Regions from separate parts of the Protofrankia symbiont of Coriaria ruscifolia genome, predicted to be linked through region 1. Evidence: riboswitches for the same ligand, from Rfam matches in the RefSeq annotation. Region 1 holds a riboswitch; each other region holds the start of a gene.

The links. A riboswitch is a leader RNA that binds a small molecule or an ion and turns the genes downstream of it on or off. The one in region 1 is predicted to bind cyclic di-AMP.
Region 2: it holds a riboswitch for cyclic di-AMP, as region 1 does, so the genes downstream of both, CV1CTNOD_RS27830 (C40 family peptidase) here and CV1CTNOD_RS02930 (transglycosylase family protein) in region 1, are expected to answer to the same signal.
Region 3: it holds a riboswitch for cyclic di-AMP, as region 1 does, so the genes downstream of both, CV1CTNOD_RS23290 (C40 family peptidase) here and CV1CTNOD_RS02930 (transglycosylase family protein) in region 1, are expected to answer to the same signal.

What each region holds. Positions count from the first base shown of each region.
Region 1 is NZ_CAAAFR010000027.1:1,231-4,501, forward strand. It holds gene CV1CTNOD_RS02925 (transglycosylase family protein) at 1-243, opposite strand, end outside; cyclic di-AMP (ydaO/yuaA leader) riboswitch at 249-413, opposite strand; gene CV1CTNOD_RS02930 (transglycosylase family protein) at 932-1,636, opposite strand; cyclic di-AMP (ydaO/yuaA leader) riboswitch at 1,642-1,790, opposite strand; gene fbaA (class II fructose-bisphosphate aldolase) at 2,353-3,271, opposite strand, start outside.
Region 2 is NZ_CAAAFR010000101.1:10,266-13,536, reverse strand. It holds gene tkt (transketolase) at 1-504, shown strand, start outside; gene CV1CTNOD_RS12930 (hypothetical protein) at 531-722, shown strand; gene CV1CTNOD_RS12925 (cold-shock protein) at 780-1,208, shown strand; cyclic di-AMP (ydaO/yuaA leader) riboswitch at 1,749-1,914, shown strand; gene CV1CTNOD_RS27830 (C40 family peptidase) at 2,055-2,657, shown strand; gene CV1CTNOD_RS12915 (peptidoglycan-binding protein) at 3,118-3,271, shown strand, end outside.
Region 3 is NZ_CAAAFR010000199.1:89,457-92,727, forward strand. It holds gene CV1CTNOD_RS23285 (4-hydroxybenzoate 3-monooxygenase) at 1-1,158, opposite strand, end outside; cyclic di-AMP (ydaO/yuaA leader) riboswitch at 1,617-1,821, shown strand; gene CV1CTNOD_RS23290 (C40 family peptidase) at 2,010-3,011, shown strand.

The DNA.
Region 1 (3,271 bases):
GCGCCAGGTCCCGGTGTCGAACTGGTAGGCGCCGTAGTAGTTGTTGCCGGTGTTGATCTGATAGTTGCCGCCGGACTCGCACTGGCGGAGCTTGGCGAAGTCGTCCGCGGTTGCGGCACCTGCGGGTGCGGCCGTGACAGCCAGACCGCTGCTCACGAGTGCTGTTACGGCACCAGTGGTACGCAGGACCTTCCTGACGGTGGAGGGATGCTGCGGGGCGCGGTGCCTGCCACCAGACGGCATGTGGGTCGGTCCTTCCCGTCGCCTACGAGGTGAGCTGTCGGGTGCGGGCGGGAACAAGCCCGGCCGGTAGCGCTGATGGGCGCTGCCGGCTTTACCCCAAGGACTCCGTGTGCGGACGTCCGGATGTTGGTTCCCCCGCTCCTGTCCTTGTGGCTCCGCGGTAGATCGTGCCGTACCGGACGGGGACAGGATTCGGCGTCCGTCCGGGCGGCCTCACCGATCCGGTGAGTGGGAAGAACTCTAGCGAGTCTGGCTCTATCGAAGCAAATCGGGGTGTCGGATGAACTACACCCACGTGACTCCTATCACCCGAATGGGCTAAACACCTTGAACAAGTGACTCTACCTGGCGATCCGGACCTCTCTGTGACAGGGTCTCTTCCTCAGATTTTATAACTTAAAGTGATAAATTCAGTCTTATCCGTATTTCTGGTTGCGCTGACTGTCACCTCTCAAGTGCTCTGGGGAGCAGGACCGCCCGGATCGGTCCCTGGACCTCTCGGATCGGCTTCCGAACCCCTCAGACGGGCTTCGCCGATCCGGGAGGGACCTCGGATCCGGGCAGGGACCCTCGAGCGCGCAACGATCGTGATCGCGCTGTCTGCGGCCCTCCAGCGCGATCCGCCGCGTGCCTGACCACGGGCGAGCCGGCGGCTGTCGGTCAGGTGAGCCGCCGGCTGTCGGGTCGTTCAGGCGAAGGTGGCCGCCCGGGTCCGTGGGCCGCAGATGCCGTCCACCCGCAGGCCCTTCGAACCCTGCAGAAGGCCGGCCGCAAAAGCCGACTGGGGGCCGTAGCGACCGTCGATCAAAATCTTGTAACCGAGCGCGTTCATCTGGAGCTGCCAGGCTCGTACGTCCGATCGCACCTGATGGATCAGCCCGGTGGTGAACAACGTGTTGTCCGGGGCGTCCAACAGGCTCTCCGCGCTCTGGCGCACCACCAAGCGTCGGGTGCCGGTCGAGTCGGACGGCGAGCTCGGGCTCGCCGACCCCGCGCCGGACGAGCTGGCGTCTGCCGCAAGTTGGTCGGCGCCCATCCCCTGGCCGCAGATCGGCCACTGGCCGAAGCCGGATCGGACAGCCAGGCTCAGCGCGGCCTCGTCCTGGGTGGCTGGAGAGGCACCGCTGGGCAGCCCCGTGTAGCCGAGACTCTGCCAGGTGCTCAGGGCGAACTGGTAGGCACCGTAGTAACCGTTGCCGGTGTTGACGGTGTAGTTCCCGCCTGACTCGCACTGGCGGAGCTCCGCCCATGTGGTGGCGGCGCTTGCGGGCTGTGACATCACGATGCTTCCGCCCACCGCGGCGACCAGGGCGGGAGCGACCACCAGCGCTCGGGCGCCCATCCGAGCCCGGCCGGTTCCGTGATGTCGACTGCGAGAACGTGCACTGGACATATTGGTTATGCCCTTCCCCACGCCTGCGAAGTGAGCTGTCGGGTTCGGGCTGGGATTGCCCGGCCGCATTTGCGGCTTCACCCCGAGGACGCCCGATATCGGCGCCCGGAAGTGGGTCCCCCGTTCCTGCCGCAAGTTTGGGTTTTCGTCGGACGAGGGCAGGATTCGGCGTGCCGCCCGACGCGTGTTCGCTGTATCGCGAGCACGGCGGAGACCATAACAACAATTGCTGGGCGCCGAACAAGCAGCGAATCCGCTTCGTGAGGATGCGCACATCGAGCCGGCCGCTCTTGCCGAGGCTCGGGATCGGATGGTAACGCGCACGTACGCGCGCTCATTATTTTCATCGTACTTTTATTGCCGTGGAAACTCCGCATCCCGCCGTGGCGGTGACGATCGGAACCGAATTATCCGGGTAGCGAACCGTGCGTGATCCGGCTGTCCGCATGGTCCAGGTAGAAAACCTGCATCCAGGCGATCGGGTACCTGCGGTGCGAAATGCACCCGATCTCGCCGAACGGGCACCGAATGACGGGACGGGACGCACGCCACCGTGATCCGACGATGGTGCGACGTTTCCGAAACCTGTTCCATACCGATGACGGGTGGCCGTTGCCCCCTCTTCGGGGATTGGCGCCCGCACGCGAACGCTCGCCAGCCGGACGACGGGCCCGGTCTGGCGAGCGTGTTGTTGAGTTGCCCTGCCCGGAGTGGGTTCAGCCGGCGAGGGAACGTCCCGCGGAACGCAGGTCCTCGCACGCCTTCACGACCCGGGCGGCCATGCCGATTTCGGCTGCCTTGCCGTAGCTGCGCGGGTCGTACTGCTTCTTCACGCCGACCTCGCCGTCCACTTTCAGAACGCCGTCGTAGTTCCTGAAGATGTGATCGGCAACCGGCCGGGTGAACGCGTATTGGGTGTCGGTGTCCACGTTCATCTTGATCACGCCGTAATCCAGCGCTTCGCGGATCTCGGACAGGTCGGAACCGCTCCCGCCGTGGAAGACCAGATCGAGCGGTTTGGCGTCGGCTGGCAACCCGAGCTTCTGCGCGACATACTGCTGCCCATCCCGAAGGATGCTCGGACGGAGTTTCACATTGCCCGGCTTGTATACCCCGTGCACGTTTCCGAAGGTTGCTGCGACCATGTAGCGGCCCCGCTCCCCGGCGCCGAGGACCTCGACGGTCCGCCACATGTCCTCGGGTGTGCTGTACAGCTTCTCGTCGATCGCGCCGACGATGCCGTCCTCCTCGCCACCGACCACACCGATCTCCACCTCCAGGACGATTTTCGCCTGGTCCGTGTCCGTCAGCAACGCATCGGCAATCTTGAGGTTCTCCTCGATCTCGACTGCGGAGCCGTCCCACATGTGGGACTGGAACAGCGGTTCACGTCCCTCCTTGAGCACCCGCTCCTTGGAGATTGCGAGCAGGGGGCGCAGGTAGGTGTCGAGCTTGCCGGCCGGACAGTGGTCGGTGTGCAGGGCGATGTTGACCGGGTACGCCTTGGCGACATGGTGGGCGAACTCGGCCAGCGCCTGGGCGCCGAGAACCATGTTCTTCACCCTGGTACCGGAGAGAAATTCGGCCCCTCCGGTGGAAACCTGTACGATACCGTCGCTCCCGGCGTCGGCGAAG
Region 2 (3,271 bases), on a different contig from region 1:
CTGCGGCGGGAGCCGGCCGCGCTCATCCTGAGCCGACAGGCGTTGCCGACGCTGGACCGGACCCGTTACGCTGCCGCGTCCGGGCTTGCCCGTGGGGGCTACGTCCTCGCCGATGCCCCCGACGGCGATCCCGAGATGATCCTGATCGGCACCGGCAGTGAGGTGCACCTGGCCCTGGCCGCCTACGAGGAGCTGACCGCGCAGGGTGTGCGCGCCCGCGTGGTCAGTCTGCCGTGCTGGGAGCTGTTCGACCGGCAACCCGCGCAGTACCGCGACCAGGTGCTGCCACCGTCGGTCCGCGCGCGCGTCGTGGTCGAACAGGCCTCCACGCTCGGATGGGAACGGTACGCGGGCACCGACGGGGCGATCATCGGTATGCAGACCTTCGGCGCGTCCGCCCCGCTACGGGCGTTGCAGACCAAGTTCGGGTTCACCCCGCAGGCGGTCGTCAGCGTCGCCAAGCAGTGCCTTGCCGCCGTCCACACGTTCCGCGATCCGGCGTAGACCTCAGGGCCACGAGCGCGAAAAGCATGATTGCGTTTCCGGTGGCCTGCTGGCCACCGGGGCAGGCCGCGCTGGGAGCCGGTCAGATGGTTGACGAGTCGCCCCTGACCGGCTCCGGGCGTTTCCTCGATCACTTCTTGTCGATCACTTCTTGTCGATCATTGTTGTGGTTCGTGCGTCGGCTTGACCTGGCCATGCGCAACTGGGAGTGTGAGTGAACCCCATGGTTGGGGGGTGTTGGAGCTAGCTGGCACAGAGGTTCTACAGGGGTAGACGTGGTGGGTACTGGTAGAATTTTGCGTTTCGACGGAATTCGTGGCTATGGTTTTATAGCACCTGACGCCGGTGGCGACGATATTTTCATGCACGCGAACGATCTTCAGGACGAGAAACACCTGTTCCAGCCCGGAACGCTGGTGGAGTTCGAGGCGGAGGAGAGTGACAGGGGCCCGAAGGCGTCGGTTGTCCGCCTTGTCCGTCGGGTTCCGGCCCGCCCGTTGCTGTCGCATTCCGAAAGCACGAACGTCGGGCGCCCGGGTACTGACGACGACGAGATGTGCGACGTCCTCACTATCGGGGAGTTCCGGCACCTGCTGACAGAGACGCTTATCGAATCGGTACCGACTCTGACCGGCAGTCAAATACACCAGATACGGCAGCGGCTCACCAGCCTCGCGCAGGCGCGTGGCTGGGTCGAATCCTGATCGGTTCGAACGGCGCTGGTACCGGCGAAGGCGGGGATCTCCCGCTTCGCGGTGATCCCTGTGCGCTACTGACCACATCGATCTCGATCCATATGGGTGTTCCGGCCGCAACGGCCCACCGGCGCCGCCCTGCCGGGATCCTGAAGCTGCCCGCCGGGGAAGGGAAGGCGGGATACCCCGTGGACGGATATCCGTGGACGCGGGCCCGTGCGGGACCGGATCGCACAGTGGTAGAGGGACACGGTGGTAGAGGAACACGGTGGCAGAGAAAAATGTCGTTGCCGGTCTGTGCCGGGTGCTTCACGATACGCACCGGAGGACCCCGGCAATGGTGCGCAGCCCTGCCACGCTGCGGCTTACCGGTGTTGTCCTGGCAGCTGCCCTGAGACGGCTTGTGCAAATGATACGCAGGGTAAGCATTTTGCGCCGACATGCCGAGAAAACTGCTACTTGCGACTACCGAAAGTAGTTCGCTACGTTGGCCGAGTTCTCAACGGCACCGGACCACACGCCGAGTTCTGTCCATGGTCCGGCGTCTCCAACTAGTAATCGCCAGGACAGAAGCGGGGGACCCACCTTCCTTCCGCCGGATGTCGCCACCGCGGCGCCGTCCTTGGGGTGAAGTCGGCTGCGCGTTCCCGCGCGCCGACCGGGCTTCCCGGCCCGAACCCGACAGCTAACCTCGCAGGCGTATGGGAAGGATCATCGTTGCCTGCATATCAGGTGAATTCAGGTTCGGCTGCCGTAAAACATCCCAGGCGGGGTCGTCATCGTGCGCGGACGACCCGGTCCACCTTTGGCCGGATATCGGCACGTACGGCGGTTGCCGCCGCGGCCACCGGAACCGTGGCCCTCTCCGGTCTGGCCGCCCCGGCCTGGGCGAACGACCGGGGGCTGGAGGCCAACGGGGTCAACGGGGTCAACGGGGTCAACGGGGTCAACGGGACAGGCTTGACCGACGCCGCCACGACCACTGTGGCCGGTGTCCGACCGGCCACCTTCGCGATCACTCCGGCCACCTGGTCGGCGACCTCGTCGCCGACTGCCGCCACGGGGGCGGCGTCGGCGCAACCGGTGAGTTTTTCGACGTCCTCCAGCAGCTTCGGGGCGAAGGTCGTCTATCTGGCGTCGAAGCAGGCTGGCAAGCCGTACGTGTGGGGTGCCGAGGGCCCGCGGGCATTTGACTGCTCCGGCCTCGTCCGCTACATCTACAAACAGCTCGGCCGCAGTATTCCGCGGGTGTCCAATGCCCAGTACGGTGCCTCCCAGAAAATACCGAAGAACGCCAAGCAGCCCGGTGACCTCATCTTCTTCGGTCGGCCGGGAAGTATCCATCACGTGGGGATCTACGCGGGGAACGGAATGATGTGGGCCGCCCCGCACAGCGGAGCCGTGGTCAGGCTCCAGAAGGTCTACACCAACAACTACCTGGTCGGTCGTATCAGGTGAGACCGCTGCCCCGGGTGAGCAGTCCCGGGCATTTTATCACCCCGAACCGGTAGCGCAGGGAATTGCGAACCGGTAACGCCGTGAATTGTTTTTCTGTCGGTATCAGGCAGCCATTTCCTGAGCCCCGCACGAGTCCTGTAGCGGACGTCGAGAAAGCACGTCATCTGCGGTTCGCATGGCCCGAAATAATGGCCTGAACGAATGGTTCGCATGGCCTGAACAGTTGGCCTGAACGGTGCCTGACCGCCGTCCGGAACAAGGCTGGACGATCCTGGTGACGGCGTGCTCGACGCTGGAAACGGTGTACCAGTACCGCTACCAGAAGAAACAGTACGGGCCACTTCAATGATACCTTTAGGTGAGATGTCTGAGTATGGCCAAAGGAAGGCACAGGAAGCAGAGCCGGTGCACTGGCGCCGCATTAGCAACCACTGTCGGGCTCATCGGAACAGCGGCTGGAATGGTGCTGACCGCGGCCCCGGCCGGCGCGAGTCCGGCGTCCGCTTCCGCCATCGTTCCCGACGCGACCATCGCCCGTGTCGGCATGAACGCGGGACTGCCCAGCTGCCAGGGGGTGCCGCTGAGCACCTGGGTGGCGGTGGCTCTCGCGGAGT
Region 3 (3,271 bases), on a different contig from region 1:
CAGTTTGGTCGACGCTTCCTGCGCCAGCCAGGCCCGAGCCTGGCACGCCTCGGAGTAGGCGTCTAACGGTCGTTCGTCCGAGTTGTGAAGGGCTGCCGCTACCGCCAGCGCGAGCGTCTCACCATCGGCGATGGCAAGCCCTGCGCCTTTGGCCGCCGCCGGCGGCACTCGCCGCGAGGCGTCCCCGGCGAGTAGGAGACGTCCGAACCGCATCGGTTCGTAGAAGAGCGAGTCCATCGTGATGACGTTCGGCGGTTCGAGCAACGGCCCTTCCGCCAGTTTCCAGTCGGCGTCCACGGCGAGGCGGGTGTGCAGCTCCTCCCAGATCCGCTCGGATGGCCAGTCCGCGGCGTCGGTTGCGGCCTCGACCTGTAGATAGAAGCGACTCGTCCGGTGGTCGCGCAGCATGTGGCCGGCGAACCCCCGCGGACTGATCCCATAAATGATCTTATCGGTGGACGGAGCGACTGCAGCAAGGACCGCAAGCCATGCCCATGGGCTGCCATGCTGTCGGGTGTTGCGCAACGCGCCCTCGGGAATCGACCGGCGGGAAACACCATGATGACCGTCGCAACCCGCGATGAAACGGCTTTCCACGGTCCGCCGCTGCCCGTCGGCTGCGACGAAGGACACGGTAGGGTGATCGGAGGTGAGCGCGTCCAATGTCACGTCAGTGGCATCGAACTCGATGACGCCACCTGAGGCAAGGTAAGCTGCGACCAGGCCGGCGACAAGCTTTTGCTGCGGGTAGACAACGTGATGGCGTCCGCCCGCGTGTCGAGCATACTCGACAATGAACGCTTGGCGACGATGCCTAAACTCACAGTTGTGGTGCGGGGCACCCTCAGCCCTCAGGCCGTCGGCAAGCCCATTGCGCTCCAGGACGTCCACCGCTCCTGGTCCGAGTAACCCGGCACGTGGGCGACTTTCCACCCTCGCCCGGCTGGCGCACTCAAGCACAAGCGTGTCGACACCGCGACGAGCCAGTATGACCGCGGCTACGAGACCCGCGACACCCGCACCGATCACGACGACGTCCGCGCGTTGTGGACGTGACCGCCGGGCAGGTGCATCCGGTCGAAGCGCGGTACGCCCGTCCGGTGCGGACTGCGTCGTAGCGACTGTCTCCCCAGAGAGCGCCGAACGGTTTTTGATCATTAGCCGCACCACCTTGGTCACGTGAGTGAACAGACGAGGCGCTGTCAGAGTACGACGCCGGACCCCTCAACCCGTCAGGAGGCCGACAATCTGGCACAACTCAACCGGACAACCGTGATGAACGGGATGAAAATCCCTTCAGTTCACACCAACGTTTGCTACTCAAGGTAGTGAGACATCTACTATCAGTACTCAAAGACCCCCCGTCGACCAACTGCCGCCGCTATGGCGTAATGTCATCCTCCGCATCCTGCAAGTCACGGAACGCGGAGCGTCAGCCGAGGGACCATAGGTCACAAACCAGCAGGTCATGCACGGCGGCGAGCCAGTCGGTGAAGGAGGACGAGGAAGAGCCGGGTATGGCACTTCATACGGCTACTCGCCGTAGTTGTGAGGGACTAGTGTTTACTAGCGCCATCCTTATGAACTAGTCTCGCGCCGACGTCACGACACACCGGACCGAAATGCCGAATCCTGCCCACGGTCCCGGTGTTCCCTCCGAGTCGTCACCAGGGCAGGAGCGGGGGACCCAATCCTCCACCGGACGGCGCCGAGCCACGGTGTCGTCCTCGGGGTGAAGTGCGCAGCGCGATGGTCGCGTGGCCCACCGGGCAGCCCAGCCCGAACCCGACAGCTCACCTCGCAGGCGAACGGGAAGGATCACAGCCTTGTCTGCGCATGATGTGCAGCCTGATCCAGAACCATGGTCACGTTCGTCGCAGACGGCTTCGCCGTCATCCCGCCGGCACCAGGTCGACCGGCACGTTGAGCGCCCGACACGTGGCCGGCACCGCGCACCAGTATCACAGTCCGGAGCAGGTCGCTCGCGAGCCCGGGCCGCGGTCGCCGTGATGACCACCGGCACGGTTGCGGTGTCCGGAGTTGCCCTGGCCGGATGTGCCCCGACCGACTCGGGTCCCGACGAGGCTTCCGTCACCTCTCCGATAACGCTCGGAGCTCAGTTCGGAAGTCAGGCGTCTCTTGCCAACCTGCGCACCTCCGTCATCAACCCGACGTCCGCGACCAGCCCATGGTCGATCGCCAGCCAGGTACTCAACCAGACCGACCTGCACCCCAAGACGGGGGTCGTACTCAAAGTCACGAATCCGGACGTTTCGATTAAAGCCGATCAGCCGGTGGAGATGGGATTCTCACTCGAGGACGAGACCACCCACGCGCCACTGGTCAATCAACTCGTCAAGGTCCAGGTGAAGCTGCCGGACGGATGGGCGACCTTCAAACACCTCTACACCAACGACCAGGGCTTCACGAGCTATACAGCCAAGGTTCTCACCACCACGCAGATCACCGCTATCTTCGACGGAACCGACGCCCTGCGGTCAACACGGTCGACCAATGTCGGTACGCTGACCGTGGTCCCCAATTTCGTACCCGCACCTCCGGCGCGGGTTTCCCAGGGGATCACCCGTAGCGGTTCTCAGATCTTCGGCACCAATCTGTCGCCGGACGCTGCTATCTCGAGCGCGATCGGAGCGGCCAGCTCGCTTGGTGAACGGGCTGTGTATCTCGCGGCGCAGCAGGCCGGCAAGCCCTACGTCTACGGTGCGGAAGGCCCCTACTCCTTCGACTGCTCAGGCCTGGTCCAGTACATCTTCAAGCAGCTGGGACGCAACCTCCCCCGCACGGCCGAGGCGCAGTACGAGGCGACCACCCGGGTATCACAGTTCAACAAGCAGATCGGTGACCTGATTTTCTATGGTTCACCGGATAATATCTACCATGTCGGTATTTATGCCGGTAATGGTAAGATGTGGGTGGCGCCGAAGTCCGGCGACGTCGTCTCACTGAGAGCTATCTACACCACGTCGTATTCCGTTGGCCGGGTCGTCTAGCTGATCCGACCAGCCCGCGTCGACATCCGGCCATCAGCACGCCGCCAGGCGTAGCGGTTACGGCCTCATGAACGATCCACAAACGGGTTCCTGCGCAGCCTCCCCCTCCGGTTGCGCACGAACCCTGCCATCAGGTTGACGTTGACGGAGTCAACGTCAACCTGATGGCAGCCCGCACCACCACGATAATGACTTCCGCTGGCCGGACCGAGCCAACCCCCCAGCTCGGAAAGTCCGGCGGAACAACAGGCTTCCGCTGG